Rhodopseudomonas palustris: one gene and its partner. Each later gene encodes a partner of the first gene's protein in a complex. Links are inferred from orthologs where the notes say so. Each region holds a gene or a part of one and is shown on either strand. Other genes may lie near its edges. The genes, in order: RPPS3_RS06175 and tldD.

Region 1 (15,688 bases):
CGCTGTTCGCGAACCCGGAATCTCGACCTGTTCTGCGCCGTGCGAAACAACCTCTGGATTCCGGGTTCGCTCGCTTTGCGAGCGCCCCGGAATGACGTCGAAAAAAAACGGACTACTCGCCCTCGCCGAACCGCAGGAATGTGAACTCGGTGTCGTCATAGGCGCGGCGGGCGAGTTCGGTGTAGCCGGCCGGGGCCGTGAAGCCAGCATCCTTGGCTTCCTCGACGATCACCAGCGCGCCCGGCAGCAGCCAGCCGCCGTCGCGCAGCGACGCGAGGGAAGCCTCCGCAAGCTGCTTGCGGTATGGCGGATCGAGGAACGCGACGCCGAACGGCTCGACCGGATGCGCCGGCCCGAGATTGGCGGCATCGCGGCGATATACTTTGCTGACACCGCCGAGCCCGAGCGCCTCGACATTGGCGCGCAGCAATGCGCGCGCCTCGGCGCCGTTGTCGACGAACAGCACGAACTTAGCGCCACGCGACGACGCCTCGATACCCAGCGCGCCGGTGCCGGCGAACAGGTCGAGCACCCGCGCATCGAGCAGCGGATTCTCATAAGCGTGCATCAGAATGTTGAACACCGACTCGCGCAACCGGTCCGCCGTCGGCCGAATATCCCGCGACGTCGGCGCCACCAGATTGCGCCCCCGCAGCCGTCCGCCGATCACGCGCATGGGAGTGCTCGTAGAGATTGCAGGTAGCTCGAAACGAACGAGGCGCGCTCCCCTCCCCCTTGCGGGGAGGGGTCGGGGGTGGGGGTCCACAAGCAAAACCTTGCTTCGTAGCTACCCCCCACCCCGACCCTCCCCCGCAAGGGGGGAGGGAGCACAAGCGCCGTGCCGTCGATCAGCATGAAACCGAACTCACTCGTCCCGCGGCGCGGCGTCGCGTTTGCCGTGGTAGCGGCGGGCGGGGCCGCGCGACAGCGGGCGATTGCCGCCTTCGCTGGCAGTGCGTTCGACCTTGACCTTGCGGCCCTTGCGATCTTCGACCGCGCCGCGCTTGGTAATCGTCTTCTTCGGCGCGGGGGCAGCCTCGGCCACCGCCCACTCCTCGGCGGACACGACCTTGCCGGCGCGCGGCTTCGGCTTGGTCTCGCTCGGCGACGGGCCGGCGAAGTCGCAGCCGGCGAGCGCAATCACCTTCTCGCCGAGCTGATCGCGCAGCACGCGGGTCTTGACCTCGTCGACCTCGCCTTCGCCGAGCTCGAGCAGTTGGAACGGACCGTAGGAGACGCGGATCAGCCGGTTCACTTCGAGGCCGAGATGCGCCAGCACGTTGCGGACTTCGCGGTTCTTGCCCTCGCGGATCGCGAACACCAGCCAGACATTGGCGCCCTGATCGCGCTCCAGCTTGGCCTCGATCGGGCCATACTGCACGCCGTCGACCTCGATGCCGTTCTGCAATTCGTCGAGCTGGGCCTGGGTGATTTCGCCGTGGGCGCGGACGCGGTAGCGCCGCAGCCAGCCGGTCTCGGGCAGTTCGAGCGCGCGCGCCAGGCCGCCGTCATTAGTGAGCAGCAGCAGGCCCTCGGTGTTGAAGTCGAGCCGGCCGATCGAGATCAGCCGCGGCAAGCCTTCGGGCAGATTATCGAACACCGTCGGCCGGCCTTCCGGATCGCTGTGGGTCGTCATTAGCCCGCGCGGCTTGTGATACAGGAACAGCCGCGTGCGCTCGCGCTCCGGCAACGGCTTGCCGTCGATGGTGATGACGTCGCTGGCTTTGACGTCGAGCGCCGGTGAATCGATCACCTTGCCATTGACGGTGACACGGCCTTCCGTGATCCACGTCTCGGCATCGCGGCGCGAGCACAGCCCGGCGCGCGCCACCACCTTGGCGATGCGCTCGCCGGCCTTGTCGGACTTCGCGGGAGCGGCTGGCTTACGCTTGGCCGCTGCCGGATCCTGCTTGCGGAACGCTCCGCGGCCGCCGAACGCCGGACGCTTGGCGAAGACCCTGCTGTCGTCCTCATTGTCGCGGCGCGGACGATCGAAGCCGCGCTCCTCGTCCCGACCCTTGCGGGGACGATCGAAGCCGCGGCCTTCGCTGCGCGGATGCTCGTGCCAGTCGCCGTGCTTGGCGGCGCGGTCGCGCTGCGGGCGATCCTCACGCGGACGGTCGCTGCGGGGACGGTCACTCCGCGGGCGATCCTCGCGGGGACGATCAAAGCTGCGTTCGCGGAACGGACGCTGTTCGCCACGCTCGCCGTCGCGGGGGCGCGAGAATTTCGGCCGGTCGCCGCCGCGTTCCGGACGGTCCGAGCGCTCACCACGATCGAACCTGGGCTTGTCGCCGCGAGCCTTGTCGAACCGCGGCTTGTCTTCCCGATCCCGATCGAAGCGCGGCTTGTCGTCACGCGATTTCGAGAACCGCGGCTTGTCGAAGCCGCCCTTGTCGAACTTGCGGTCGCGATCGCCCCCGGCACGCGCCGGCCGATCCTCACGGGCCCGCCACGGCTTCTCGTCACCGCGGTCGCGGCCAGGCTCGCCGTCACGCTGGAACGGACGCTTCGGCCGATCAGCAAAATCCCGCTTGGGGCGGTCACCGAAATCCCGCTTCGGCCGATCACCAAACTCCTTGCGCGGCCCCCGCTCGGCACGATCGCCGCCGCTGCGCGCGGGCCTATCGTCGCGGCCAAAACGGGGACGCGGCGCCTCACCGTCTTCGCGGCGCGGACGGTCGGAAAAGTCGCGGCGCGGCGCGGCACCGTCGCGCTTGGCATAGGGCCGCTTGCCCTCGCCGCCGAACGACGAGCGCTTTGCATCGCCGCCGAACGACTTCTTGGCGTAGCTCTTCTCGCCGCGGGCCTCGCCGGCGCCTTCGGCGGCGCGCTTGGCGAACTTCTTCTCCGGCCCGCGGGCCGCGCCCGAGCGGCCCTTGCCGCCGAACGCTCCCTTGCCACCGGCGCCGGCTTTGCCGCCGAAACTGCCTTTGCTGCCCTGCCGGTCGCGGCGGCCGCGCGCAGAATCGTTGTCTTTACGGGTGTCGCGGGGCATGACTGGTCTTTCTATCGAAACACGAAATGGGGCTCAGGCAGTCGGGAACGGCTCGCAGGCCGCGCGCTCCGATTGAAACGCGCATGGTCACGCAAAACAGCCATCCACTTTTGCTGAAGTCGGTCTCCTAGCAGAGTTTTCGGGTCGAGACGAGCCAAGAACGACGATGACGGCTTCCACTTTCATGGAATTGGCGCTGGCCGAGGCGGCCGCGGCCGGAGCCGCCGGCGAGGTGCCGATCGGCTGCGTGATCGTCCGCGACGGCGTGGTGATCGCCAAAGCCGGCAACCGCACCCTGACCGACCGCGACCCCACCGCCCATGCCGAACTGCTGGCAATCCGGGAGGCCGCAGCCAAGCTCGGCAGCGAGCGGCTGGTCGATTGCGACCTCTACGTCACGCTGGAGCCGTGCACGATGTGCGCCGGCGCGATCTCGTTCGCGCGGATCCGGCGCCTGTATTTCGGCGCATTCGATCCGAAGGGCGGCGCGGTCGAATCCGGCGTGAGGTTCTACGGCCAGCCGACCTGCCATCACGCGCCGGAAGTGTATTCCGCCGTCGGCGAGCGCGAAGCCGCGACGATGCTGCGGGAGTTCTTCAGGGCCCGGCGCTGAAGAACTTCACCAAAGCCTCGGCGGTCTGGTCCGGCGCTTCCTCGGGCAGGAAATGCCCGGATTCGATCGGCGCGCCCTGCACGTCGGACGCCCATTTTCTCCAGACATCGAGCGGCGTCGCGGCCGACTGCGCGATGCCAGAGGCGCCCCACAGCGCCAGCATCGGCACCGGGATCTTGTTGCCGGCTTCGACATCGGCCTTGTCGTGCTCGAAATCCGCATAGGCGCCGGCGCGGTAGTCTTCGCACATCACGTGCCGCCGCATCGGGTCGGCAAACGCGATGCGGTAGTGCTCGATAGCCTGCGGATCGAACGCGGAAAGATCACCGGCCCGAGTCCAGCTCGCCAGCTTGGCCTTCACGTAGAAATCGGGATCGCCGCCGAGCAGGTTTTCTGGCAGCGGCGCCGGCTGCGCCAGGAAGCTCCAGTGATAGATCTTCAGCGCATAGGCGCGGTTCATCCGCTGCCAGTATTCGTAGGTCGGCAGGATATCGAGCACCGCGAGCTTCGACAGCCGGCCCGGCGAATCCAGCGCCATCCGATAGCTGACGCGGGCGCCGCGGTCGTGTCCGGCGAGTGCGAAATGCACGTGGCCGAGCTGCTCCATCGCCTCGATCAGCTGCTTGGCCATCGCCCGCTTGGTGTAGGGCGTGTGCTGATCGTCGCTCTCCGGCATATCGGACCAGCCGTAGCCGGGCAGATCGGCGACGATCACCTTGAAGCGCTCGGCCAGCCTCGGCGCGACGCGGTGCCACATCACATGGGTCTGCGGAAAGCCGTGCAGCAACAACAGCGGCGGCCCGTCGCCGCCGACGCGCGCGAAGATCCGGCCCGACGAGGTGTTGATCCATTCCGAGCCGAAGCCCGGAAACAAGTCGGCGAGATCGGGCATCGGCGGTCTCTCCATTGTTGTTAGTCTCCGTCATGGCCGGGCTCGTCCCGGCCATCCACGCCTTCGCGGCGGTTAGGCCCTAAAGACGTGGATGCCCGGGACGAGCCCGGGCATGACGACGTATCAGGTCTTACTACGATACTTAACGCAACTACTTCCCTCGTCGTTCCCGCGCCACCGCCTGCCAGCCGATGTCGCGGCGGCAGAAGCCTTCGGGCCAGTTGATCACGCCGATCGCCTCGTAGGCGCGGCGCTGTGCCTCGGCGACGGTCTTGGCCGACGCGGTCACGGCAAGCACCCGGCCGCCATTGGCGAGCACCCAGTCGCCCGACGCCACCGTGCCGGCGTGGAAGATCTGCACGCCCGGAATCGTCTCGGCACGGTCGAGCCCGGCGATGCGGGTGCCCTTTTCGTAATGGCCCGGATAGCCCTTGGCGGCCATCACCACGGTCAGCGCCGGCTCGTCGTGCCAGCGCAGACTGATATGCGAGAGCTGGCCGTCGGCGCAGGCGAGCAGCGCCGGCACGATATCGTCCTTCATCCGGATCATCAGCACCTGACATTCCGGATCGCCGAAGCGGACGTTGTATTCGATCAGCTGCGGACCATCCTCGGTGATCATCAGCCCGGCGAACAGCACGCCCTTGAACGGCGCCCCCATCGCTTTCATGGCCTTCAGCGTCGGGTAGATGATCTGCTGCATCGCCTGCTGACAGATCGCATCGGTCATCACCGGCGCCGGCGAATACGCCCCCATGCCGCCGGTGTTCGGTCCCTTGTCGCCGTCATAGGCGCGCTTGTGATCCTGCGCGGTGGCAAGCGGCAGCGCGTGCTCGCCGTCGCACAGCACGAAGAACGACGCCTCCTCGCCGACCAGGAAATCCTCGACCACCACTTCGACGCCGGCATTGCCGAGGCCGCCGCCAAACATCATGTCGATCGCGGCCTCCGCTTCGGCCAGCGTGCTCGCCACCACGACGCCCTTGCCGGCGGCAAGACCGTCGGCCTTGATCACGATCGGCGCGCCCTGGGCGCGGATATAGGCCTTGGCTTCGTTCGGATCGCCGAACCGCTCATAGGCGGCGGTCGGAATGTTGTGCGCCTTGCATAGATCCTTGGTGAAGCCCTTGGAGCTTTCGAGCTGCGACGCCGTCCGGCTCGGTCCGAACGCCTTGATGCCGGCCGCGGCCAGATCGTCGACGATCCCGGCGGCGAGCGGCGCTTCCGGCCCGACCACCACGAAGTCGACCTGATTGGCCTTGCAGAACTCGACCACGGCCTGGTGGTTGCCGACGTCCAGCGCCACGCAGGTCGCCTCGCGAGCGATCCCGGCATTGCCCGGCGCGCACCACAGCGTGGTGACCAGCGGCGAGGCCGCGATCTTCCAGGCCAGCGCATGTTCGCGCCCGCCCGAGCCGAGGAGAAGGATGTTCATGAAGGGAAGCTCGCACCATTGCCCGTTTGGCGCAGGGTGTAACACGGCAGCCCGCTGCCGCAACAATCGCCGGTGCGGCTATCACAGCTTCTTCAGACCGCCGCCGGATCCGCCGGGCGGCCCCGATAGGCCCGCAGCGGCGTAATGGTCAAGATCGCTACTCCGGCGCGCTGCCGGCGATGATTTCGCGCAAGCCAGCAACATGCCGGGCGAAGGCGGCACGGCCGGCGGCGGTCGCCGTCACCGTGGTCTGCGGCTTCTTGCCGACGAACGCTTTGTCGACCGCGACATATCCGGCCCGCGCCAACGTCTCGATATGCGCCCCGAGATTGCCGTCGGTCGCCCCGGTCAGCTTCTTCAGGCGGACGAATTCGAGTCCCTGGCGCTCCGGCAGCGCGTTCAGCGCCGCCATGATCTTCAGCCGCAGCGGCTGGTGAATGATGTCGTCGAGTTCGGCCATGATCAATCCCGGCGCATCCACAATCCGCCAAGGATCAGCCCGCCGCCGTTGACCATCGCCATCCACAGGTCGAACCAATCGCCGCTGAAGACATAGCCGATCAGCGTCAGCGCGATGATGGCGACCCCGATCACCACGAAGGCACGGCCGACCCAAAGACCGGCGATGCTGTACACCATCATGAAATAGATCGGCCAGAACACGCCGAGTTCGCGCGGGCCGAAATGGCCGAGAAAGCAGTTGAGATAGCCGAACGCGAAAAACAGCAAGAGCGCGAGCGGAATCCGGACGTCGAAGCCAACGCCGCTGCGCCGGCGCACGAACATGCCGATCGCAAAGGTGCCGCAGACGCCGATAGCGTTGACCGCGACCCAGAGCCAGCCGGCGGAACGCGGCCACAGATAGGAAGCGAGATAGCCGGCGAGCACCAGCGCGCCCCATTGCATCAGGATCAGGCTGGTCAGCTGGTAGATCCGCGACCGGCGCACCCGCCGAACGATCACCTCGATATCCGACAGCGCCTCGGCGGCCTGCTTGGCGTCGATACTGCTCATGAGCCGGCTCCGGCGCCGACGACCACATCGGCGATGCGCGACAACGCCGATGGATCGGCGACGATGCCCATGTGATCGACGCCGGGCAGCAACTTGACGCTGACGCGGTCACCCATCGTGGACTGATAGTTCTCGGGGCGCATCAGTTCATCAGCCGCGCCGACCATGACGGTGATTGGGCTCGTGGCGCCGGCGAGATCGGAGCGGAAATCGCGGCTCGGCCCGAAGCCGGTCAGCAACCGGAACGAATAAGCTGTGGTGACGTATTTCTCCGACCCCGCCGGGACCGCAAAGGCCACCACCGGAAGCTGGTCGCAGCAGGCGACGCCGAAGCCGCGCAACACATCGAGCGCGATGATGCGCGGCAGGTCAGGCGAGGCCCAGCCGCCGCTGCCGGGCCGATTGGTCGGTTCGCGGTAGCCGAGATAAGGCGCCAGCAGCACGGTCCGGGCGATGGCTCCGCCGACCGGCGAGCCCGCCATTCGCAGCGCGAAGCCGCCGCCGGAGGAATGGCCGACCAGAACCAGCGGCGCGCCCGGCCGCGCCGCCTGCACCATCGCGACCAGATCGGCGAAGTCATCCCCGAGCTGGCCGCGATAGCCGATGTCGCCGCGCGTGCCTGAACCGCCGTGGCCGCGGATATCCGGCACGAAGGTCTCGACGCCGCGCGCGGCGAGCGCCTGCGCCAGCGCATGCACCGCAATGCTGGAGCCAGCCGAGCCGTGGACCACGATTGCGACTTCTCGGCGTCCGTCCTGCTGTGGCTGGTAGCGGCGGTAGGCCAGCTCGGTGCCGTCGCGGGCCTGAAACCGCGACAGCGCCGGCATCGCGCTGCGATCGACCGCTCGGGCGCCTTTGTCGATCGAGGCCAGCGGCGCGGGCTTCGTCACCGGCACGGCGATCGCTACGGCAAAGGCCAGCGCCACCAGACCGACCCCGCCCAGCAGGTATCCCCCGACCCGCAGCCCTGCCCGCACCACTTTCATACCGGCGTCCTCGTCATGTTATAGAGAACTCTGTATTACAGAGTGTATCGCCCAGCAAGGTAGCCGGAACCGCAAAGACTCCCTACGTTGCCAGCTCCTCAACACACCGCGAATCGCATGGCCCGACTGCAGTCTCCCCAAACCCTCGCCAATGTCGGCGAATTCACCGTTTCCGAGCTGTCGCAGGCGCTGAAGCGGACGGTCGAGGACACCTATGGGCATGTCCGGGTGCGCGGCGAGATCACCGGGTTTCGCGGGCCGCATTCGTCGGGACATTGCTATTTTGCGCTGAAGGATGAGGGCGCCAAGATCGAGGCGGTGATCTGGAAGGGCGTGGCCGGGCGGATGCGGTTCAAGCCGCAGGAAGGCCTCGAGGTCATCGCCACCGGCAAGCTGACCACCTACCCCGGCTCGTCGAAATATCAGATCGTGATCGAGGCGCTCGAGCCCGCCGGCGTCGGCGCGCTGATGGCTCTGATGGAAGAGCGCAAGAAGAAGCTCGCCGCCGAGGGCCTGTTCGACGAGGCGCGCAAGCAGCTGCTGCCGTGGCTGCCGGAGGTGATCGGCGTCGTCACCTCGCCGACCGGCGCGGTGATCCGTGACATCCTGCACCGCCTGGAAGACCGTTTCCCGCGCCGCGTGCTGGTGTGGCCGGTGCGGGTGCAGGGCGAAGGCTCGGCCGAGCAGATTGCGGCAGCGATCCGCGGCTTCAACGAACTCAGCCCGGATGGGCCGATCCCGCAGCCGGATCTGCTGATCGTCGCGCGCGGCGGCGGCTCGCTGGAAGATCTGTGGTCGTTCAACGAAGAGATCGTGGTCCGCGCCGCAGCCGACAGCATGATCCCGCTGATCTCGGCAGTCGGCCATGAGACCGACGTCACCCTGATCGATTTTGCCGCCGACAAGCGTGCGCCGACCCCGACGGCGGCGGCCGAAATGGCCGTCCCGGTGCGCGCCGAGCTGTTCGTCGAAGTCGGCGGGCTGGCCCGGCGGATGCTGTCGAGCTGGCAGCGCTGCCAGGACTTCCGCCGCAACGAACTGCGCGCCGCCGCACGTGCCCTGCCCGGCGCCTCCGACCTGCTGGCGATCCCACGGCAGCGGCTCGACAACGCGGCCGCCTCACTGCCGCGCGCGCTGCGCGCCAACACCCATGCACATCACCGCCGCTTCGCCGCTGCGGCGGCCGGCATGACCCTCAAGGTGCTGCGAGCGCAGGTGGCGCACAGCGCCCACCGGCTCGACAGCGCCGGCACGCAATTGCAGCGCTGTGCCCGCGCCACGCTGCGGCACCGCCGGGAGCGGTTCGAGGGGCTGGCGGTGCGGCTGCAGGCCTCGAAGCTCGCCAATCAGCAGGCGCAGCGGATGCGGATCGCCCGCGAGCAGGAGCGGCTGGATCGCCTCGCCGAGCGGGCCCGGCGGGCGTTGATCACCCTGCTGGAACGCCGGCAGGCGCGGGTCGACGCCACCGGCAAGCTACTCACCGCACTATCCTACCGCGGAGTCCTGGCGCGCGGGTTCGCGCTGGTGCGGGATGCCGACGGTCGCTCGGTGCACGCCGCTGCATCGGTCGCCGCGGGCGCCCGACTCAGCGTCGAATTCGCCGACGGCCGGGTCGCCGTCACCGCCGACGGCGACAGCGGATCGTCGGCCGAGGCCACCAAGCCGGCGGCAACGCCGGCCAAACCGGCCAAGCGGCCGGCAAGCCCGGCGGGCCAGGGGTCGCTGTTCTAGCCGGACAACCGCTGGCCGCGGGGAAAACGACGCCGCCATGACAGGACGGCGGTTTGCAATGCGGCGCTTCCGTTCTATCTGTCAGGTGTATCGACCCGCAGCGTTGCCGCGTTCCGCAACCTGCGGTTTTCCAGGAGATCAGCCGTGCTGAACAAATTTGGCTTCTCGGGTTCTGGCGAAGCCCAGGTGCAGTATCTCGATGGCGACTTCCGCGTGATCTCGCCCGGCACCTATGTGCGCTGCGCCGTCACCGGGGTGCAGATCCCGCTCGACGAGCTGAAATATTGGAGCGTCGATCTGAAGGAGCCCTACGCCACGGCCGAAGCCGTGCTGAAGCGGCATTATCCGGACGCGTTTCAGCCCAAGGGTTGAGGCCGCGATTTAGCGCCGCCCGGCGAGCCTCTCGGCGCGCGCACCGTTGAGCCGGTCGAGCAGGAACAGCCGCAGCTTCGACTCGTCGCCGAACGCCAGCGTCACGGCAAAGGGCACGATCTCCACGCCGAGCGCCTGCTGCGCGCCGCCGATCCGCGCCAGATCTTTTTCGGTGGTGACCAAGGTCAGCCCATCGCGCTTGGCGATAGCGGCGAGTTCGGCCAGTTCCTCGGCCTTAAATGGGTGGTGATCGGGATACGCGCGCTGCTCGGCCACCTCGACGCCGCTGGCCTGAAGCGTTGCGACGAACCGCCCCGGATCACCGATGCCGGCGAACGCCAGCACCCGCCGCCCCCGCAGCGCCTCGACCGACGCCGGCTCCGGCACCAGCCGGGCTCGCAGCACCACGCCGCCCTTCTTCGTAATCTGCTGCGCGAGGCCGTCCGCGGCGGTGCCGTCGCCAACTACGACCAGCGCGTCCGTGCGCGCGATCTGCAGCGCAAGCGGCGCGCGCAGCGGTCCCGCCGGAAACACGCTGCCATTGCCGATGCCGCGATGGCTATCGACCACGATCAGCGCGGCGTCCTTGGTCAGCGCCGGATTCTGAAAACCGTCGTCCATCAGGATCACGCTGGCGCCGAGCGCGCAGGCCAGCGCCGCGCCGTCGCTGCGGTCGCGCGCCACCACCACCGGTACCCGGCCTGCCATCATCAGCGGTTCGTCGCCGATGTCGGCGGCGCTGTGCCGCGTCGGATCGACCTGGACCGGCCCGTGCAGCCGTCCGCCGTAGCCGCGACTGAGGACCACAGGGGTTTCACCGAATTCGCGTAGCAGCGCCACCAGCGCGAGCGTCGTCGGCGTCTTGCCGGCACCGCCCGTGTGATAGTTGCCGACGCACAGCACCGGCACGCCGACCGTGGTCCCGGTCTTCTGCATCCGCGCCGCGGCGATGTTGCCGTAGATCGCGGCGATCGGCAGCAGCAGGCGCGACACCAGCGAAGGAGGCCGGTGCCAGAAGCCCGGCTCACGCATTCCCGGCGCCCTGTTCGATCTGCAATTGCAGCAGATAAGGCTCAAGCGCCGCGATGGTGCGGTCGAGCGCGCCGCCGAGGCGATCGACCACCTTGGTGGCCGCGGTGATCGAGATCTGCCGCGCGTCGTGGTTCGACAGCAGCGACGAGATCCGCAGTACCAGCGCGTCGACATCGGGCACGGCGAACGCGCCGCCTTCATCGTCGAGCGCGCGATAGACCTCGGTGAAATTGGAGACGTGCGGGCCGTGTACGATCGCGGCGCCGAGCTTGACCGCCTCGATCGGATTCTGGCCGCCATGCTCGATCAGCGAGCCGCCCATGAACACGATCGGCGCCAGCCGATAGAACAGCCCGAGTTCGCCCATAGTGTCGGCGACGTAGATCGCGGTCGCGGCCATCGGCTGCTGCTCGCGCGAGCGCAGCGCCACCGGCAGCCCTGCGGCCTCGACCAGGCCGGCGACCTGATCGCCGCGATGCGGATGCCGCGGCACGATCACGGTCAGCAGCGTCGGGAAACTCGCCGACAGCCGGCGATGCGCTTCCACCAGCAATTCTTCCTCGCCCGGGTGGGTCGAGGCGGCGACGATCACCGGACGGCCGCGGGTGACCGCGAGCAACCGCTCCAGCCGGCCCGGATCGGCCGGCGGCGGCGCCACATCCATCTTCAGGTTGCCGGTGGTGATCACGCTCGGGCTGCCGAGCGCACTGAAACGTTCGGCATCGACCCGCGACTGCGCCAGACAAATATCGAAACGGCCGAGCAGCGCGCCGATGGTTGCTGACGCACGCTGCCAGCGCGGGAACGAGCGCTGCGACATCCGGCCGTTGATCAGCACCATCGGCACCCGCCGCGCCGAGGCAGCGAGGATCAGGTTCGGCCACAGATCGGATTCGATGAACAGTGCCAGACTCGGACGCCAGTGATCGAGGAAGCGGTCCACGAAGCGCGGCGCGTCGTAAGGAATGAACTGGTGGATGATGTCCGGCGGAAACCGGCTGGCCACCACCTGGGCCGACGTCAGCGTGCCCGAGGTGAGCAGGATGCGCAGGTTGAGCGCGCGCAGCCGTTCGATCAGTCCGGCCGCAGCCAACACCTCGCCGACGCTGGCGCCGTGGATCCACACCACCGGCCCGCGCGGCCGTGCATCATTGCTGAGACCGCGACGTTCACCGACTCGCGACGGATCTTCCTTGCCCTGCTTCAGCCGCCGGCCGATCCACAGCGACGCCAGCGGCGCCGCGGCAGCGGTCAGCTTGCGATAGACGCGGAGCGTCATCGGCACCGGATCAACCATCAACGGCCCCGTCTGTCACCGCGAAGGTGACGCGCATCATCGCCGAGCAGCATCGTCAGTCCCGCGCGATCAGTGCTGCGCGGACCGGGCTTCTTTTTCTGGATCGAGCAAGCGATGCAGATGAACGATGAAGTACCGCATGTGCGCATTATCGACCGTCTGATGCGCCCGGGCCTTCCATGCCGCATAGGCCGTTGCGTAGTTCGGGTACACCCCGACGACGTCGACCTTGTCGAGATCGCGAAACGTCACGTTCTCGAGGTCCGTCAATTCTCCCCCGATTACGAGGTGGAGCAATTGCTGCGCATTGTCCGACATCAAACTTCCTCATTGCGGCGAACAGGCATGCGCGCGCTCAGCCTCGCGGAGAAACGCGAAAATGCTCGACGATGTGAGCATGACGTTCGCGCCCCGCAGCCACCAGCACGCCATGTGTGACCTCGGGACGGTTGTAGACGATGGTCTCGCCCGCGAGAGTTGTCATTGTACCATCCGCTTCGTGCACGATCAAATCGGCCGCGGCAAGGTCCCAATCGCGGCTCTGCCCTCCGGCGAATGCAACGTCGACCTGACGATCAGCAACGCGGCACAGCCGCAGCGCCAGCGAGCCGATCCGCGGCAGGATGTGCGCGGTCGACGGCAAGGCCAGCCGTTCGATCAGCGGTTTCGGGCCGGCGACCTTGGCGCCTTCCAGCGTGGTGCCGACGCTGGCGTGCAGCGACGCGCCGTTGAGCGACGCACCCGCGCCACGCGTGGCAAAGAAGAACTCACCAGATACCGGCGCGAACACCGCGGCCAGCATCGGGTTGGCGTTCGCGATCAGCGCAACCGAAACGCACCAATCCTCCCGGCCGGCCAGATAGGCGCGGGTGCCGTCGATCGGATCGACGATCCACACCCAATCCTTGTCGAGCCGTGTGAGATCGTCGGCGCTTTCCTCCGACAACCAGCCGTAATGCGGCGTGGCGTCCTGCAGCCGCTGTCGAATCAGCTCATCGACGGCGATATCGGCTTCCGACACCGGCGAGGACGCGCCCTTGGTCCAGGTCCGCAGCTCGGTGCGGAACATCGACAGCGCCAGAGCGCCGGCCTCGCGCACGGTGTCGGCGAGCAGCGCTGCGTCGCTCTCAGATGTTTCGATGTGTCGCGTTTCTGGATTAGCGTCCGGCAATCGTCAGCCCCTCGATCCGCAGCGTCGGCGCGTTGACGCCGTAGCGGAAGGTCAGGTCGCTGGCCGGCGTCAACGTCTTGTACATGTCGATCAGGTGCCCGGCGATGGTGACTTCGCTGACCGCGTAGGTGCGCTGGCCGTTTTCGATCCAGAACCCGGCGGCGCCACGGCTGTAGTCGCCGGTGACACCGTTGACGCCGGAGCCGATCAGATCGGTGACGTAGAAGCCTTGCTTGATGTCGCCGATCAGTTCGGCCGGGCTGAGCGGCCCGGCTTCGAGATGCAGATTGTACGGCCCCGGCGACGGCGACGACGATACGCCGCGATGCGCGTGGCCGGTGGTGGTGAGGCCGAGCTCGCGCGCGGTGGCGCAATCCAAAAGCCATGACGTCAGCACGCCGTCGTCGACGATCGACAGCGGCTTGACCGCAACGCCTTCGGCGTCGAACGCCTGCGAGCGCAGACCGCGCTTGCGCAGCGGATCATCGACGATGCGGATGCCGTCCTTGAACAGCTTCTGGCCGAGACGATCCTTCAGAAATGAGGTCTTGCGCGCGATCGATGCGCCATTCGCGGCACCGACCAGATGGCCGACCAGCGAGCCGGCGACGCGCGGATCGAACACCACCGGCACCTTGCAGGTCTCGACCTTGCGCGGCCCGACCCGCGCAGCGGTGCGCTCACCGGCGACGCGCCCGACCTCCTCAGGCGACATCAGGTCGGCGGCATGCGGCGCGGTCGTATATTCATAGTCGCGCTCCATCCCGGTGCCCTCGCCCGCGATCGCGGTCATCGAGATGCTGTGGCTGGAGCGCAGGAACGAGCCTTGGAAACCGGTCGACGTCACCAGCACCATGCCGCCGATCCCCGACGACGCCGAGGCACCGCCCGATTTGGTGATGCCGGGAACTGCGAGTCCTGCGGCCTCCGCGGCGCAGGCGCGCTGCTCCAGTTCGGCGGTCGAGGGCGTGTTCGGATCGAGCAAATCGAGCTCGGGAAAATCGCGCGCCAGCAGATCCGGATCGGCGAGGCCGACATATTTGTCGTCCGGCGCGACGCGGGCCATCGCCACCGCGCGCTCGGCCAGCTTGGTGACCGCGTCCCCGCTGATGTCGTTGGTCGAGACCACCGCCTGACGGCGACCGACGATCACCCGCAGGCCGACATCGTCACCTTCCGAACGCTCGGATTCTTGCATACGCCCGTCGCGCACTTCGACGCCGTGTGACACCCCGCGGACCGCCACCGCATCGGCCTGATCGGCGCCGGCGTGACGCGCCGCCTCGACCAGCCGTTGTGCCAAATCGCTCAGCGCCGACTGATCGAACAAAGCGGAATCCACAGAGGAGGAAGCCGACGAACGTGCGCTTGGTGAAGAGTTCACAAATACAATTCCTAAGGCTGGAAGTAACGACGCGGGAGCAGCGGAGGCGCGCTGTGTACATCACAGATGTGCCTGTTCGGCGCGGACTTCAAGCACTTTGCTCCCAGCCGGAACAATTCATTGCCGGCGCCGGTGCAAGATTGCGTCAATCATGCTGGCCAAGGTTCTGTCAATCATGAGCGGCGAAGCAGCCGGGGTCAGTTTCGATTAACCAGCCTTATTAAGCGAATTCGGACCGGGCTCTGGCAAGCTCTCACCCATCGACCGGGAACATAATTCCGGCGGGGAGATCAAAGCCGTGAGGCGTCAAACAGCAACAGGCGGGGCTAACCTCGCCGGGTCGAGCCGCGACTTGCGGCTCGACCCTCTCTCACTGCCGATCCGCTTCGACGCGCACGATGTGCGGGCCGACGGTGGCATCCGGCAAATCGAACTACACCGCGAGCGGGTGGTGCTACGCCGCGCCGTCGCCGGCATGAGAATGGCGGTGAACGTCAGCGTCAGCGACTTCCGCGGCATCGGCTGCCGAGGTCTCGATGACGGCCGCATGCTCATGCTGGTGCACCGCGATCCGTCGCTGTCGATCCCGCTCGGGATCAGCGACGATCCCGAGGAGATCGAACGCATGTGGGCGCTCTGGAGTGAAATCTTCGGACTGCCGCAGCTGCCCGAAGACAAGCAGCGCGAACCCGCGCAGCGCCGCCGCCGTCATCACGTGATCAGCAAGCGTCGTCCGCGCTTCCTGATGCGCCGACGGGTCGGC
Region 2 (15,758 bases), 400 kb from region 1 along the record:
TCGAAGTGGTGCTGATCGACCGCGACCAGGAGAGCGCCGACAAGGGCAAGGCGCACTGCCAGTCGGTCATCGATGGGCTGATCAAGAAGGGGCGTGCCAAGGAGGCCGACCGCGACGCGCTGATGTCGCGGATCACCGCGACCGCCGACTTCAATGCGATCTCGGACGCCGACCTCGTCATTGAAGCCGTGTTCGAGGATCGCAAGGTCAAGGCCGAGACCTACGCCAAGGCGCAGCCGCTGCTGAAGGAAGGCGCGATCTTCGCCTCCAACACCTCGACTCTGCCGATCAATTCGCTGGCCGAAGAGTTCAAGGACCAGTCGAAGTTCATCGGCATCCACTTCTTCTCGCCGGTCGAGAAGATGATGCTGGTCGAAGTCATCCTCGGCAACAACACCAGCGACGCCACGCTGGCGGCCGCGCTCGACTACACCCGCCAGATCGGCAAGACCCCGATCGTGGTGAACGACAGCCGCGGCTTCTTCGCCAACCGCTGCGTGCTGCGCTTCACCGCCGAAGGCCTCGAGATGCTGATGGAAGGCGTCCCGGCGCCGATGATCGAGACCGCCGCCAAGATGGCCGGCATGCCGGTCGGCCCGCTGTCGCTGGCCGACGAAGTCGCGCTCGACCTGATCCTCAAGATCATGAAGGCCACCGAAGCCGACCTCGGCGAACAGGCGGTCGATCAGCAACAGAAGAAGCTGATGGTCGAGCTGGTCGAGAAGCAGGGCCGGTTCGGCCGCAAGAACGGCAAGGGCTTCTACGTCTATCCGGAGAAGGGCAAGGGGCAGAAGAGTCTGTGGGACGGCATCGCCGCGCTGCAGCCCAAGCATCTCGATCCCGACACCATCGACGTCGAAGAGCTGAAGCAGCGCTTCCTCGCCGTGCAGGCGGTGGAAGCGGCCCGCACCGTCGAGGACAACGTCATCGTCGATCCGCGCGAGGCCGATGTCGGTTCGATCCTCGGCTTCGGCTTCGCGCCGTTCACCGGCGGCACGCTCAGCTACATCGATTTCATGGGCACCAAGGAGTTCGTGGCGCTGTGCCACAAGCTCGAGGGCAAATACGGCTCGCGCTTCACCCCGCCGAAGCTGCTCGAAGACATGGCCAAGACCGGCGACACCTTCTACCACCGCTTCGCCCCGAAGAAGCAGGCGGCGGCGTAGTCAGTTGCTGACTCTTTGAGAAGACGGGGAAGCCGGCTCCGAGCACAGCCGGCTCCCTCTCCCGCTTGCGGGAGAGGGCTGGGGTGAGGGCGCCCCAGGCAATGAGTTCGCAATCTGCGGAGAGATTGGCCTTACCTGGATCGCTACGCGATGCGACCTCTCCCGCAGGCGGGGATGGGTCACGCGATCGAGCCTCAGTGCTCGCGTCGCCCTCACCCCAACCCTCTCCCGCAAGCGGGAGAGGGAGCGCACTGCCGCTGGGGCGAGGCCTCGTCTTACGTCCAGTACAAATAACAAGGGCCGGATCATCGTGATCCGGCCCTTTGTCTTTCCCCGCTACCCCACTCCGTCATTGCGAGCGAAGCGAAGCAATCCAGTTCAGTGCACCGCGCTGGATTGCTTCGTCGCTTCGCTCCTCGCAATGACGAGCGAGAAACGAAATCCCTTACGCCTTCTGCAGCAGACCTTCGCTTTGCAGCGCTTCCTGCACCTTCGGGCGGGCGGCGACGCGGGCCTTGAAGGCGGCGAGGTTGGGGTAGGGGGCGAGGTCGATCTTCATGCGGTCGCACCAGCTCAGGATTACGAACAGGTAGCCGTCGGCGACCGTGAACGACGAGCCCATCAGATAGTCTTTGCCGGCGAGTTGCTTGTCGACATAGCCGAGGTGGCGGGCGATGCGGTCCTTGAAGAAATTCTTGGCGTCTTCGCCGAGCGTCGGGGCGAACAGCGGGCCGAAGCTCTTGTGCAGGTCGGTCGAGATGTAGTTCAGCCATTCCTGCAGCCGGTAGCGCTCCGGCGATCCGTTGGCCGGCGCCAGCTTGCCGGAGCCTTCCTTGTCGGCGATGAATTGCACGATCGCCGGGCCCTCGGTCAGCACCGAGCCGTCGTCGAGGCCGAGCGCCGGCACCGAGCCCTTCGGGTTGATCGCGGCGTAGTCGTCGCCGTTCTCCAGCTTCTTCGCCCGGATGTCGACCTTGACCAGGTCGAACGGCAGGCCGGCTTCGCTGAGCGCGATATGCGGCGACAGCGAACATGCACCGGGCGAATAATACAGCTTCATGGCAGGGGCTCCTCGGCGGGATTGGATTCAGGCGCGCGGGCGATTAAATGCCAGTGCATGGGCAAGTCAAGATTGATGCAGCTGCATACACTAGGTTACAGTCGCCGCGGATGGACGAACCGATGAAACGCAAACCGTCGACCGAGGCCACTGCGGCCTGGGTCCGCCTGATGCGGGTCCGGAGCCGGGTGTTGGACGCTGTCGAGCAGGAATTGAAGAAGGCGGGCTTCCCGCCGCTGGCTTGGTACGACGCGCTGCTCGAATTATCGCGCGCGCCGGGCGGCGAGATGCGCCCGGTCGAGCTCGAAAAGCAGATGCTGATCCCGCAATACTCCACCTCGCGCCTGGTCGACCGGCTGGTCGATGAGGAGCTGGTGGTGCGCCGCGAATGCCGCAGCGACAAGCGCGGCCAGTTCGTTGAAATCACCGAGGCTGGACGCGAATTGCAGAAGAAGATGTGGGCCGCCTATTCGGCGGCAATCGAAAAGCACGTCGGTTCGAAATTGTCCGATGCCGACGCCGTCCGGCTGTGCGGGCTGCTCGACCGGCTCGGCTGTTCGTGCGACGGCTCCGCCGCTGCGCTCGATGCGCGAGACACCGCAGTCTCGCGATGATAAACAGCTCTCGCTTCGTGTTCGCGGTTGCTTCCGGCCGCGGCTTCCACCACCTCGCGTCGCCCGATCCCGCGCGCTTTTTCCGGACTTCCCATGGCGCGTGACCAGCTCGATATGACCCCGCTGAATTCGCGTGACGAACTCGTCGCATGGATCGAGGCGGGCGTGAAATCGCCGGCCGAATTCCGCATCGGCACCGAACACGAAAAGACCCCGTTCACGCTCGACGGCCATCATCCGGTGCCCTACGAGGGCGCCCGGGGCATCGGCGCCCTGCTCGAAGGGATGCAGATCCTGCTCGGCTGGGAGCCGATCATGGAAGGCCCGCACATCATCGGGCTGCACGACGTCACCGGCGGCGGCGCGATCTCGCTGGAGCCGGGCGGCCAGTTCGAATTGTCGGGTGCGCCGGTCGAGACCGTGCACCAGACCCACGCCGAGCTGATGGCGCATCTGGCGCAGGTGCGCGAAGTGGCGACGCCGCTCGGGATCGGCTTTCTGGGCCTCGGCATGACGCCGTCGTGGTCGCGCAGCGAAATCCCGGTGATGCCGAAGGGCCGCTACAAGATCATGACCAACTACATGCCGAAGGTCGGTCGTTACGGCCTCGACATGATGTACCGGACCTGCACGGTGCAGACCAATCTCGACTTCTCGTCGGAAGCCGACATGGTCAAGAAGCTGCGGGTCTCGGTCGCGCTGCAGCCGGTCGCGACCGCGCTGTTCGCCAACTCGCCATTCACCGAAGGCAAGCCGAACGGCTTCTTGTCGTTCCGCTCCGAGATCTGGCGCGACACCGACAATGATCGCTCCGGCATGCTGCCGTGGGCTTTCGAGGACGGCATGGGCTTCGAGCGTTGGGTCGACTACGCGCTCGACGTGCCGATGTACTTCGTCAAGCGCGGCGACAGCTATATCGACGTGGCCGGTTCGTCGTTCCGCGACTTCTTCGACGGCAAGAACGATAAGCTGCCCGGCGAGCGGCCGACGCTGTCGGACTGGGCCAATCATCTGTCGACGATCTTCCCCGAGGTGCGGCTGAAGCGGTACCTGGAAATGCGCGGTGCCGACGGCCAGCCGTGGGGCCGCCTGACGGCGCTGCCGGCGTTCTGGGTCGGCCTGCTGTACGACGACACCAGCCTCGACGCCGCCTGGGAGCTGGTCAAAGGCTGGAGCGCCGAGGAGCGCCAGACGCTGCGGGACGAGGTGCCGCGGCTCGGCTTCAAGGCCAAGATCGGCAACCGCTTCCTGTTCGAAATCGCCAAGGATTGCCTGGTGCTGGCGCATGCCGGGCTGCGTCGCCGCGGCCGCGTCGATCCAACCGGCCTCGACGAATCGCGGCATCTGGCCCCGCTCGACCGTATTCTCGATAACGGGCATACCCCGGCCGAGGAGATGCTCGAGAAGTATCACGGTGCGTGGCGCGGCTCGGTAGAGCCGGCTTACGACGAATACGCGTTCTGAGCGCTGGCGGACCAAGACCGCGCTGGCCCGCGCCGTTCATCCGCCATACAGGTTGCCGGCCGTCAGATGGGCCGTGGGGCTGCGCTCCGGATTGGCCTGAGTTCCATCGGCCAAAGTTCCGGGCCTAACGCGAAAGCAAGTGTGAATGCGAAGCGGCCTGCTCAGGGCGTGTTTGCTCGTGCTCGCCGTGGCTGCGGCGGCGCTGTCGCCGCATGCGTCCCGTGCCCAAGCCAATATCGATCGCATCGGCGGCGATTACCTGCGCACGCCTGTGACCAGCGGCGACCCGGCCGAATGCGCGCTGATGTGCGAGCGCGACAAGCGCTGCCGGTCGTGGACCTTCAGCTATCCGCGCTCGCCCGAAGACGGTGCGATGTGCTGGCTGAAGAGCACGGTTCCGCCGCGCACGCCGAACTCGTGCTGCGTGTCCGGCGTCCGCGGTGCCGGCGTGTTGGAGCCGCGCAACGATTCCAACGAGGTTTCGATCGACCGCTTCGGCGGCGACTATCGCAATTTCGAACTGAAATCGGGCGAGGGCGACGAGGCCTGCAAGGCGGCCTGCGTCGACGAGCATAAGTGCCGGGCCTGGACCTATGCGCGTCCCGGCTATGTCGGCCGCAACGCCCGCTGTTTCCTGAAAAGTCAGATCAAGCCGCCGCGCCGCAAGGCCGGGTTCATCTCCGGCGTGGTGCGCTGAGGCGCAAAACGCTTGCGGCTCAATGCACCGCGGTGAAGAACCGCGCGACGCGGAAGCCGGAGAACCAGTCGGTGAGCGGCTGGCGGCGGACGCCGGGATTCCACGAGCCGACGATGGCATCGACCCGGCCGACCAGGTCGTCGATCGGCAGCATGCCGACGCCGCCTTCGCTGACCGGCACGCGGCTGTCGGCGGAGTTGTCGCGATTGTCGCCCATCACGAACAGGTGGCCGGGCGGCACGGTGACTTCCGCCGTGTTGTCGAGCCGGCCGTTGTCGTACAGCTTGAAGATCGGGTGGGCGACGCCGCCGGGAAGCGTCTCGATGTAGCGCGCGGCGGTCTCATACGAGCCGTTGTCGTCCTCGGCGCGGCCGACCCCGTCCGGCGTGACCTTGGCGGCAACGCCGTTGATGAACACCCGGCCGTTGTCGAGCTGCACGCGGTCGCCGGGCAGGCCGACGACGCGCTTGACCCAGACCTGCGAGCGATCGCCGGACCAGCGAAACACCACCACGTCGCCGCGGTGTGGTGTGGAGCCGAACACCCGGCCGCTTTCCGGCACCGAGACGTGGATCGGCAGCGAGGCAGCCGAATAGCCGTACGGATATTTCGAGGCGAGCAAAGCGTCGCCGATCAGCAGCGTCGGCTCCATCGAACCGGACGGCACGTAGAACGGCTCGGCGACCGCGCCCTTGCCGACCAGCACGATCGCCACCACGGCGGCGAGCTGCGTCAGCTGCGAGCCCCAGCGCCGCGCGGTGCTCGCGGCCGTCTCCGTCTTCGTCGTCATCCGCCGGTGCCTCCGACCGTAATCCTGTCCATGCGCAGCGTCGGCTGACCGACGCCCACCGGCACGCCCTGGCCGTTCTTGCCGCAGGTGCCGATGCCGTCGTCGAGCTGCATGTCACTTCCGATCATGGAAATGCGGTGCAAATCGGTCGGACCATTGCCGATCAGCATCGCGCCCTTCAGCGGCGCTCCGATCTTGCCGTTCTCGATCCGGTAGGCCTCGGTGCACTGGAACACGTATTTGCCTGACGTGATGTCGACCTGGCCGCCGCCAAAGTTCACCGCGTAGATGCCGTTTTTCACCGAGGCGAGGATTTCGGCAGGATCGCGCTGGCCGGCCAGCATGTAGGTGTTGGTCATCCGCGGCATCGGCACGTGGGCGTAGGACTGCCGGCGGCCGTTGCCGGTCGGCTTCATGCCCATCAGCCGGGCGTTCTGGCGGTCCTGCATGTAGCCGGTGAGGATGCCGTCCTCGATCAGCACGGTGCGGCTGGTCGGGGTGCCTTCGTCGTCGATCGACAGCGAGCCGCGCCGTGCCGAGATGGTGCCGTCGTCCACCACGGTGACGCCCTTGGCGGCGACCTGTTGGCCGAGCAGGCCGGCAAACGCCGAGGTCTTCTTGCGGTTGAAATCGCCCTCGAGGCCGTGGCCGACCGCCTCGTGCAGCATCACGCCGGGCCAGCCGGGGCCGAGCACCACGTCCATTTCGCCGGCGGGGGCCGGCACCGATTCAAGATTGACCAGCGCTTCGCGCAGCGCGCCGTCGGCGGCGTCGCGCCACGCCTTGGTTTCGATGAACCGCGCATAGGGTTCGCGGCCGCCATAGCCCTTGGATCCGCTCTCCTGACGGTCGCCTTGGCCGGCGACCACCGAGACGTTGACGCGCACGAGCGGGCGGATGTCGCGATAGCTCTCGCCGTCGGGGCGCAGGATCTCGACCACCTGCCAGGTGGCGCCGACCGAGACCGACACCTGTCGCACCCGCGGGTCCTTGTCGCGGATATAGGCGTCGATCTCGCCGAGCAGCTTGACCTTGGCCTCGAAGCCCGGCGCGTCAAGCGGGTTGTCGTCACCATACAGCTGCACATTGGTGTGCGGCGGCGCCACCGACAGGCTGCCGCTGTAGTCGCCGCGCACCGCAGCGACCGCATCCGCGGCGCGGATCAGCGCGGGCAGCGACACGTCGGAGGAATGCGCGTAGCCGACCGCATCGTCCTTAACGGCGCGTAAACCGAAGCCTTGCGCGGTGTCGTAGGTCGCCTGCTTCAGCCGGCCGTTGTCGAAGGCGAGCGCCTCGGTCTGGCTGTATTCGAGAAACAATTCGCCGTCGTCCGCCCCCTGCAGGCCCCGCGCAATCTCGCGCCTCACCTCGTCGCGATCGAGATTGGCGCGGTCGATGAGCGAGGTCTGGGCTGGGTTGGTCATGAGGTCCTGTTCCCGAAGTTGTTTGGGTCACAAGATAGGCGGTCTGATCTGGTTCTGCGAGGGGTTGGCGGATGAGGGCGCCCGGCGTTTGCAGGCATCGGTTCAACATGCCGTCATTGCGAGCGCTGCGGAGCAATCCAGCTGTCTGCACCAAGCTGGGTCTCAGGGAGACGCATTCGCGCCCAGATGCCTCGCTTGACAATATATCGTGCGCGATATAAATCGAGGTCTATGAAATCGCCCTCGACATCGTCACGCGCGCCGCGCCCCGCCGACAAGCTGAAGCTGGAGACCCAGCTTTGCTTTGCGCTGTATTCGACGCTGCTCGGGGTCAACAAGGTGTATCGGTCGCTGCTGCGCGAGCTCGATCTGACCTATCCGCAATATCTCGTGATGCTGGTGCTGTGGGAGAAGGATCAGGTCAACGTCTCGGAGATCTGCGATCAGCTGTTCCTCGAAACCACCACGCTGACGCCGCTGCTGAAGCGGCTCGAAGCCAGGGGGCTGATCCGGCGGCGGCGGTCGGCCGAGGACGAGCGCCAAGTGATCGTGTCGCTGACGGACGAGGGACGGGGGCTGCGGGCGCGGGTCAAGCACGTGCCCGACTGCCTCGCCGAAGCCATGGGTTATTCCGGCAGCGAGATTGCCGAGCTGCGCGACCGGCTGACCGGTCTTCGTACCAATCTGTTTCGTAGCGCCTGATCAGGGATGACGTTCAGCACGTTCAGCCGCATTTGCTTCTTTGATATATCGTTCGCGATATAGCCTCGCGCGATATTAATCCGCGCCTCTCTCCCACCTGAAAGGACACCACCATGTCAGTCGAGAAAGTTCTCTACCGCGCCACGGCCACCGCCACCGGAGGCCGCGACGGACGCGGCGTCAGCAGCGACGGCCATCTCGATGTCGCCCTGACCACACCGAAGGAACTTGGCGGCGCCGGTGGCGCCGGCACCAATCCGGAGCAGCTGTTCGCGGTCGGCTACTCGGCCTGCTTCCTGGGGGCGATGAAGTTCGTCGCCGGCCGTGACAAGCTGCCGATTCCGAAGGATGTCAGCGTCACCGGCTCGGTCGGCATCGGCCCGATCCCGACCGGCTTCGGCATCGAAGTGGAGTTGAAGATCAGCCTGCCGGGTATGGATCGCGAGCAGGCCCAGACGCTGGTCGACCGCGCCCACATCGTCTGCCCGTATTCCAACGCCACGCGGGGCAATATCGACGTGACGTTGACGCTGGTGTGAGCGGCCGGGCCGCCTCGTTAAGGCGGCCGTTGCCAACACTGACGTCATCGCCCGCGGATGCGGGCGATCCAGTATTCCAGGGCGCTTGTTGGCTCGCCGCGCGCTTGCCACGGAGGCTCTGCGATACTGGGTCCCCGGCATGCGCGGGGGATGACAGCATCATTCTGTTCACGGGCTTCTCGCCCAACACGAGGAGGGCTTGCGTTACGCCGTCGTTCTTGCGCAGGGCGTCCTACGGCAGCTTGTCGTAGCCTTCGCCGAGGCCGTTGAGGCTGAGCGGGAAGCCGATGCCTTCTTCCGGCGTTTCGAAGATGATGAAGGTCGCGGTCTTGGCGTTGCGCAGCTGGCCGAGCAGCTTGTCGTCCATCACCACTTCGGCGACGCAGCCGTTCGGCAGGCAGCGCACGAAGCCGGCGCGGCCGATGTCGGCGTTGTCGAGCTTGAGGCCGAGACCCGACGGCAGCAGCACGCCGAGCGGCGCCACCACGCGCATCAGCTTGCTCTTCTGATCGGCGGTCTTGAGGATGATGACGGTGAGGCCGGCGTTGGAGCGATCCTCCGCCACCACGCTCTGAATCAGCGCGCACTGCTCGGCCTTGGCGCCGGGCGGGGTGTCGCAGCGGATTTGCCAGTCACCATGCACCGACCGCACCGCGCCCTGGGCCTGAGCCGTGCTGCTGCCGGCCAGCGCCCCCAGCGCGATCAACCCGACCGCCAGCATGGCCCCGGACGCAGCGCGGCGGCTCGAGGCAAGGATTGGCGAAAGTCTGGCGAAGCCCATCAGAGATGTTTCCGAGGTGGTGACGGTTGAACGGGATGGTCGGCGGCGGGTTCCGACTGACCGGCAATGACGGCGCCATGAAGGCAGCGCGCGCGCCAGCGAATCAGGCTTCCGTGACATCCGGGTGCTTTGCCTACAGCGAGGGGCACATCTGTCAAGCCGGCCTCACAAGACTGCCGCGCTGTGTCAGCGGCACCGGACAAAATTCTTAACCGATGAGCAGGCCTGGGTTGTTTGCACGCGCGAACCCTCACTCCTGCATTGCGACGTCCCGAGAATTGTGATTTGAAAAGTAGAATAAGAAGCGTTCGCACTTAGGCTACGCTTTTGTGCCGAGCGCAATAAAACTGCACGGCCGGTCACGCCGATACGGCGGGCTCGCTGTGACAAGTCATAGGGAGCGCGGCGGCATGAAGGTGTCGAAGGGGCGTTTGGGGCGGTGGTCGCTGGGACTCGCGATCGCCTGCTGTGCGGCGGCGGTCGGCGGGACCGCATTCGCCGAGATGGGGCAGCCGGCCCCGTGGGAAGTTACCCTGCAACAACCCGCCTCTCCGGTGATGCAAAACATCGTCTGGTTTCACGGCTTCATGCTGTGGCTGATCACTCTGATCACGCTGTTCGTTCTGGCGCTGCTCGTGATCGTGGTGGTGAAGTTCAACGCCAAGGCCAACCCGGTCCCGTCGAAGACGACTCACAACACGCTGATCGAAGTCGCTTGGACGATTGTGCCGGTGCTGATTCTGGTCGCGGTCGCGGTGCCGTCGTTCCGCCTCTTGTTTCTCGAACTCGATATTCCGAAGCCGGACCTCACCGTGAAGGCGACCGGCAATCAGTGGAACTGGACCTACACCTATCCCGACGACAAGATCGAGTTCACCTCGATCATGCTGACCGATGAAGAGCGGGCCAAGATGAATCCGGTCCCGCCGCGCCTGCTCGGCGTCGACAACGAGATGGTGGTGCCGGTCGACAAGGTGGTGCGGATTCAGACCACCGCGGCCGACGTGATCCACTCCTGGGCGATCCCATCGTTCGGCGTGAAGATCGACGCCGTCCCCGGCCGTCTCAACGAAGCCTGGTTCAAGGCCACCAAGGAAGGCCGTTTCTACGGCCAATGCTCGGAACTCTGCGGCCGCGACCACGCCTTCATGCCGATCGTCGTCCGTGTGGTGAACGAACAGGAGTACGAAGCCTGGAAGAAAAAGCAGCAGGTCGCCTCGCGCATGCGTGACGATTCCTACGCCTCGGCCGCTTCCGCCACGCGCTAAGCGGCGGGATCGCAAGACGTCGAACGGAGACCGCAAGGTCTGAGGTTTTCAAGTCAGGATCTGAAGATGGCAATGGAAGCTGCAAGGGTCGCTCATTCCGAACACGCGCACGACGATCACGCGCATGCGCATCCGACCGGATGGCGACGCTATCTGTACTCGACCAACCACAAAGATATCGGGACGATGTATCTGGTGTTCGCCGTAATCGCTGGCATCATCGGCGCGGCGATGTCGATCGCGATCCGGGTCGAGCTGATGTTCCCCGGCATTCAGATCTTCCACAACACCCACACCTACAACGTGTTCGTCACGTCCCACGGCCTGATCATGATCTTTTTCATGGTGATGCCGGCGATGATCGGCGGGTTCGGCAACTGGTTCGTGCCGCTGATGATCGGCGCGCCGGACATGGCGTTCCCGCGGATGAACAACATCTCGTTCTGGCTGCTACCGGCCGCGTTCGCGCTGCTGATCATCTCGACCTTCGTCGAGGGCGAGCCGTCGTCGAACGGCGTCGGTGCCGGCTGGACGATGTATGCGCCGCTATCGACCATCGGGCACCCCGGGCCAGCCGTCGACTTCGCGATCCTGGCTCTGCATCTGGCCGGCGCATCGTCGATCCTCGGTGCGATCAACTTCATCACCACCATCTTCAACATGCGTGCGCCGGGCATGACCCTGCACAAGATGCCGCTGTTCGTGTGGTCGGTGCTGATCACCGCGTTTCTGCTGCTGCTGTCGCTGCCGGTGCTCGCCGGCGCCATCACCATGCTGCTGACCGATCGCAACTTCGGCACCACCTTCTTCTCGGCCGAAGGCGGCGGCGATCCGCTGCTGTTCCAGCATCTGTTCTGGTTCTTCGGCCATCCAGAAGTCTACATCCTGATCCTGCCGGGCTTCGGCATGATCAGCCAGATCGTCTCGACCTTCTCCAAGAAGCCGGTGTTCGGCTATCTCGGCATGGCCTACGCGATGGTGGCGATCGGTGTGATCGGCTTCGTGGTGTGGGCGCACCACATGTACACCGTCGGCATGTCGAGCACGACGCAGGCCTATTTCGTCGCCGCCACGATGGTGATCGCGGTGCCGACCGGCGTGAAGGTGTTCTCCTGGATCGCCACGATGTGGGGCGGCTCGATCGAGTTCAAGACGCCGATGCTGTGGGCGGTGGGCTTCATCTTCCTGTTCACCGTCGGCGGCGTCACCGGCGTGGTGCTGGCCAATGCCGGCGTCGACCGGGTGCTGCAGGACACCTACTACGTCGTCGCGCACTTCCATTACGTGCTGTCGCTCGGCGCCGTCTTCGCCATCTTCGCGGGCTGGTACTACTGGTTCCCGAAGATGACCGGCTACATGTACAACGAGACCGTCGGCAAGCTGCACTTCTGGCTCACCTTCATCGGTGTCAACATGGTGTTCTTCCCGCAGCACTTCCTCGGTCTGTCGGGAATGCCGCGGCGCTACGTCGATTATCCGGACGCTTTCGCCGGCTGGAATCTGGTGTCCTCGATCGGCTCCTATATCTCCGGCTTCGCCGTGCTGGTCTTCCTGTACGGAATGGCGCTCGCCTTCATCCGTAAGGAGCGTGCGGCCGACAATCCGTGGGGCGCCGGCGCCACCACTCTTGAGTGGACGCTGTCGTCGCCGCCGCCCTTCCATCAGTTCGAGGTGCTGCCGCAGGTGCGCTGAGGCCGGTGTTGGAACCTGCATCCGCCGCCGTCGTTGCGGCAGCGGATGCAGCTCGAAAGAAGAGGTGAGCCAGTGTCGGTCATCGACGTCAATCCGATCCCGCTTGCGCCCCGGATCTCCGAAGCCGGCGTCGCCGACTACATCGCTCTGCTGAAGCCGCGGGTGATGTCGCTGGTGGTGTTCACGGCCCTGGTCGGGCTGCTGATGGCGCCGGGGAGCTTCCATCCGGTGCTGGCGATCACCGCAATCATCTGCATTGCGGTCGGCGGCGGCGCCGCCGGCGCGCTGAACATGTGGTACGAGGACGACATCGACGCCAAGATGACGCGTACCGCCAACCGCCCGATCCCGCGCGGTCGGGTGACGCGGTCGGAGGCGCTGACCTTCGGCATGACGCTGGCGTTCTTCTCGGTGGTGACGCTCGGCATCCTGGTCAATTGGATCGCCGCCGCGCTGCTCGCCTTCACGATCTTCTTCTACGTCGTGATCTACACGATGTGGCTGAAGCGTTGGACCGCGCAGAACATCGTGATCGGCGGCGCCGCCGGTGCGCTGCCGCCGGTGGTGGCGTGGGCCTCGGTGACCGGATCGCTGGCGGTCGAACCGATCCTGCTGTTCTTGATCATCTTCTTCTGGACGCCGCCGCACTTCTGGGCGCTGGCACTGTTTCGGAACGACGACTACGCCCGTGCCGGCGTGCCGATGCTGCCCGTGGTCGCCGGCCCCGATCATACCCGGCTGCAGATCCTGCTCTACACCGTCGCGCTGGTCGCGGTGGCGGCGGCGCCGTGGCCGCTCGGATACTTCGATGCAATCTACGGCGTGGCTTCGCTGGCGCTCGGCGGCTGGATGCTGGTGCTGGCGGTGCGGGTGTATCGCCATCGCTCCGGCAGTGCCGCGCTGCGCGCGACCCGCAATCTGTTCAAGTTCTCGATCCTGTATCTGTTCGCGCTGTTTGCGATCCTCCTGGTCGAGGTCGTCGCCGCGGCCGTGCTCCGGTTGATCGGCTGATGGAGGGCGCGATGGAGCCAGCTCATAAGACGCCGCCCGGTATCGTCCTCACCGATGCGCAGAAGAAGCGCCAACGTGAACGCTCGATTGCGATCGCAGTGGCGCTCGGCGTGCTGGTGGTGCTGTTCTTCGCCGTGACGCTGGTCAAAGGGCCGGCGGTGCTGCACCGGCCGATGTGAGAAAGGTGCCGCCGATGTCGCCACCGCTTCCGCAAGCTCCGCAGCAGCCGGCGCCGCGCCGCGGCCTCGGGCGCGATACGGCGGTAGCAGCGGCATGCGGTCTGGTGGTCGCCCTTATGGTCGGGGCGTCGTTCGCGGCGGTACCGTTCTATAACTGGTTCTGCCGTACGACCGGCTTCAACGGCACCACGCAGGTGGCGCGTGCCGCGCCGAGTTCGGCGCCGCTCGACCGCACCGTCACGGTCAGCTTCGATTCCAACGTCAACGGGCTGCCGTGGAAGTTCGAGCCTGAGCAGCGCGACATCGAGGTGCCGATCGGCAAGGTGGTGACGGTGTATTACCGCATCACCAATCTGTCGCGATCCGACACGGTCGGGCAGGCGGCCTATAACGTCACGCCGCTGACGGTCGGTTCCTACTTCACCAAGATCAACTGCTTCTGCTTCACCGAGCAGACGCTGGCGGCCGGCGAGAGCCGCGACATGCCGGTGGTGTTCTACATCGATCCGGCATTCGCCGCCGATTCGGAGAACGACACCGTCAAGACCATCACCTTGTCCTACACCTACTACCCGGTGCGCGATCCGGCGCCGAAGCCGGTGGCTTCGAGCGAACCTGCACCGCGCAAGGGCAATCTCTGACAGGAAACGCAGCAACAAAAACGACCGGGACCGCATCACCATCCCGGAGGGATCGAAACGGAGAGCGACAATGGCCACGGCGCACGTCAAGCACCACGACTATCATCTCGTCGATCCGAGCCCCTGGCCGTTCGTCGGGTCGGTGTCAGCGTTCATCATGGCGTTCGGCGCGGTGTCCTGGATGCACCATTTGTATCAGGGCGCCCCGATCGTGTTCGGCGTCGGCGTGATCGGCGTGCTCTACACCATGGCGAGCTGGTGGAGCGACGTGATCCGCGAGGCGCAGTATCAGCACGATCACACCCGCGTGGTGCAGCTCAGCCACCGCTACGGTATGATCCTGTTCATCGCCTCCGAGGTGATGTTCTTCGTCGCCTGGTTCTGGGCCTACTTCAACGCGGCGCTGTTTCCGGCCGATCCGGTCCACGCCACCCGCGAGGCGTTGTTCGGAGGGGTGTGGCCGCCGAAAGGCATCGAGACCTTCGATCCGTGGCACCTGCCGCTGCTCAATACGCTGATCCTTCTCACCTCAGGCACCACGGTGACCTGGGCGCATCATGCGTTGCTGCACAATGACCGTAAGGGTCTGAAGCAGGGACTGATCTGCACCATCCTGCTCGGCGCGACGTTCTCCTGCGTGCAGGCCTACGAATACAGCCACGCCACCTTCTCGTTCGCCGGCAATGTCTACGGCGCCACCTTCTTCATGGCGACCGGCTTCCATGGCTTCCACGTGCTGGTCGGCACCATCTTCCTGCTGGTGTGCCTGATCCGCGCCTACGCCGGTCACTTCACGCCGAAGCAACATCTCGGCTTCGAATTTGCCGCCTGGTACTGGCATTTCGTCGATGTGGTCTGGCTGTTCCTGTTCGTCTGCATCTACGTCTGGGGCCACGGCGCCTCGGCGATGGCGCACGGCGCGCATTGATGCCCTCGGCCACGTTCGTCATTGCGAGCGAAGCGAAGCAATCCAGAGCTACGTATCGGAGCCCCTGGATTGCTTCGTCGCTTCGCTCCTCGCAATGACGCCAAATGGAAAAGTCTTCGCCCTCCGTCCTGCAGAGCGCGCTCCGCGGCCTTGCGTGCCGGTGCCCGCGTTGCGGGGAGGGGCGGCTGTATGCCGGCTTTCTGACGCTGGCGCCGCGCTGTGAGGTCTGCGGTCTCGACTTCGGCTTCACCGATGTCGGTGACGGCGCGGCGGTTTTCACCATCCTGATCGGCGGCGCCATCGTGGTGCTGTGCGCGTTGATCGTCGAGGTGAAGTATCAGCCGCCGTTCTGGCTGCACGCAGCGCTCTGGTTGCCACTGGTGGTGATCACGACGCTGGTGCCGCTGCGCTCGATCAAGGCGCTGTTGATCGCCCTGCAGTTCCACCACAAGGCGCAGGAGGGCCGCCTCGCCGGTCGCGAGCCGCAATGACGGCGCAAGCCGCGCGCCGGCGCAGCATCGCCGGGATGAGCCTGATCGCGCTGACGATGGTGGCGGTGCTGCTGTCGCTGGGGATCTGGCAGTTGCAGCGGCGCGACGAGAAGCATCGGCTGATCGCGGCGCTGAGTGAACGGCTGGCCACCGAGCCGGTGGCGCTGCCCTCAGCGCGCGACTGGCCGGCGCTCGATCCGCCGAACGATGAATTTCGCCGCGTCCGCTTCACCGCGACCTATCTGAAACTGCCGGATGTGATGGTGTATTCGTCCGGCTCGGCGGTTCGTGACGACGTCGCAGGTCCCGGC

What was found.
Region 2: the proteins of RPPS3_RS06175 (region 1) and tldD are in contact, whole or in part, in a solved structure (PDB 5NJ9), measured with the Escherichia coli proteins. The link is inferred for Rhodopseudomonas palustris from one-to-one orthologs.

The regions. Positions count from the first base shown.
Region 1 is NZ_CP019966.1:1,321,745-1,337,432, reverse strand. The notes cover bases 12,727-15,594. They hold RPPS3_RS06175 (TldD/PmbA family protein), read right to left. Parts: upstream 14,926-15,594; coding sequence 13,528-14,925; downstream 12,727-13,527. Other genes in these bases: RPPS3_RS06170 (DUF6101 family protein), read left to right, coding at 15,224-15,594; RPPS3_RS06180 (3'(2'),5'-bisphosphate nucleotidase CysQ), read right to left, coding at 12,727-13,541. Outside these bases: 16S rRNA (guanine(966)-N(2))-methyltransferase RsmD, read right to left, coding at 113-694; RPPS3_RS06240 (pseudouridine synthase), read right to left, coding at 866-2,998; RPPS3_RS06235 (nucleoside deaminase), read left to right, coding at 3,165-3,611; RPPS3_RS06230 (alpha/beta fold hydrolase), read right to left, coding at 3,595-4,503; purD (phosphoribosylamine--glycine ligase), read right to left, coding at 4,655-5,938; RPPS3_RS06220 (transcriptional regulator), read right to left, coding at 6,096-6,398; RPPS3_RS06215 (hypothetical protein), read right to left, coding at 6,401-6,952; RPPS3_RS06210 (alpha/beta hydrolase), read right to left, coding at 6,949-7,938; xseA (exodeoxyribonuclease VII large subunit), read left to right, coding at 8,056-9,669; RPPS3_RS06200 (DUF2093 domain-containing protein), read left to right, coding at 9,814-10,041; lpxK (tetraacyldisaccharide 4'-kinase), read right to left, coding at 10,051-11,073; RPPS3_RS06190 (3-deoxy-D-manno-octulosonic acid transferase), read right to left, coding at 11,066-12,370; RPPS3_RS06185 (DUF4170 domain-containing protein), read right to left, coding at 12,440-12,688; more of RPPS3_RS06180, read right to left, coding at 12,726-12,726; more of RPPS3_RS06170, read left to right, coding at 15,595-15,688.
Region 2 is NZ_CP019966.1:918,462-934,219, forward strand. What follows is about bases 5,002-7,939. They hold tldD (metalloprotease TldD), read right to left. Parts: upstream 7,216-7,939; coding sequence 5,788-7,215; downstream 5,002-5,787. Other genes in these bases: lepB (signal peptidase I), read right to left, coding at 5,021-5,791; RPPS3_RS04280 (MarR family winged helix-turn-helix transcriptional regulator), read left to right, coding at 7,447-7,917. Also shown: RPPS3_RS04245 (3-hydroxyacyl-CoA dehydrogenase NAD-binding domain-containing protein), read left to right, coding at 1-1,166; glutathione transferase GstA, read right to left, coding at 1,612-2,226; RPPS3_RS04255 (MarR family winged helix-turn-helix transcriptional regulator), read left to right, coding at 2,349-2,840; RPPS3_RS04260 (glutamate--cysteine ligase), read left to right, coding at 2,934-4,304; RPPS3_RS04265 (PAN domain-containing protein), read left to right, coding at 4,450-5,001; RPPS3_RS04285 (organic hydroperoxide resistance protein), read left to right, coding at 8,031-8,456; RPPS3_RS04290 (invasion associated locus B family protein), read right to left, coding at 8,689-9,237; coxB (cytochrome c oxidase subunit II), read left to right, coding at 9,648-10,505; ctaD (cytochrome c oxidase subunit I), read left to right, coding at 10,572-12,197; RPPS3_RS04305 (heme o synthase), read left to right, coding at 12,270-13,208; RPPS3_RS04310 (hypothetical protein), read left to right, coding at 13,220-13,387; RPPS3_RS04315 (cytochrome c oxidase assembly protein), read left to right, coding at 13,402-14,028; RPPS3_RS04320 (cytochrome c oxidase subunit 3), read left to right, coding at 14,099-14,956; RPPS3_RS04325 (DUF983 domain-containing protein), read left to right, coding at 15,061-15,447; RPPS3_RS04330 (SURF1 family protein), read left to right, coding at 15,444-15,758. UniProt on the Escherichia coli protein: Metalloprotease involved in CcdA degradation. Suppresses the inhibitory activity of the carbon storage regulator (CsrA).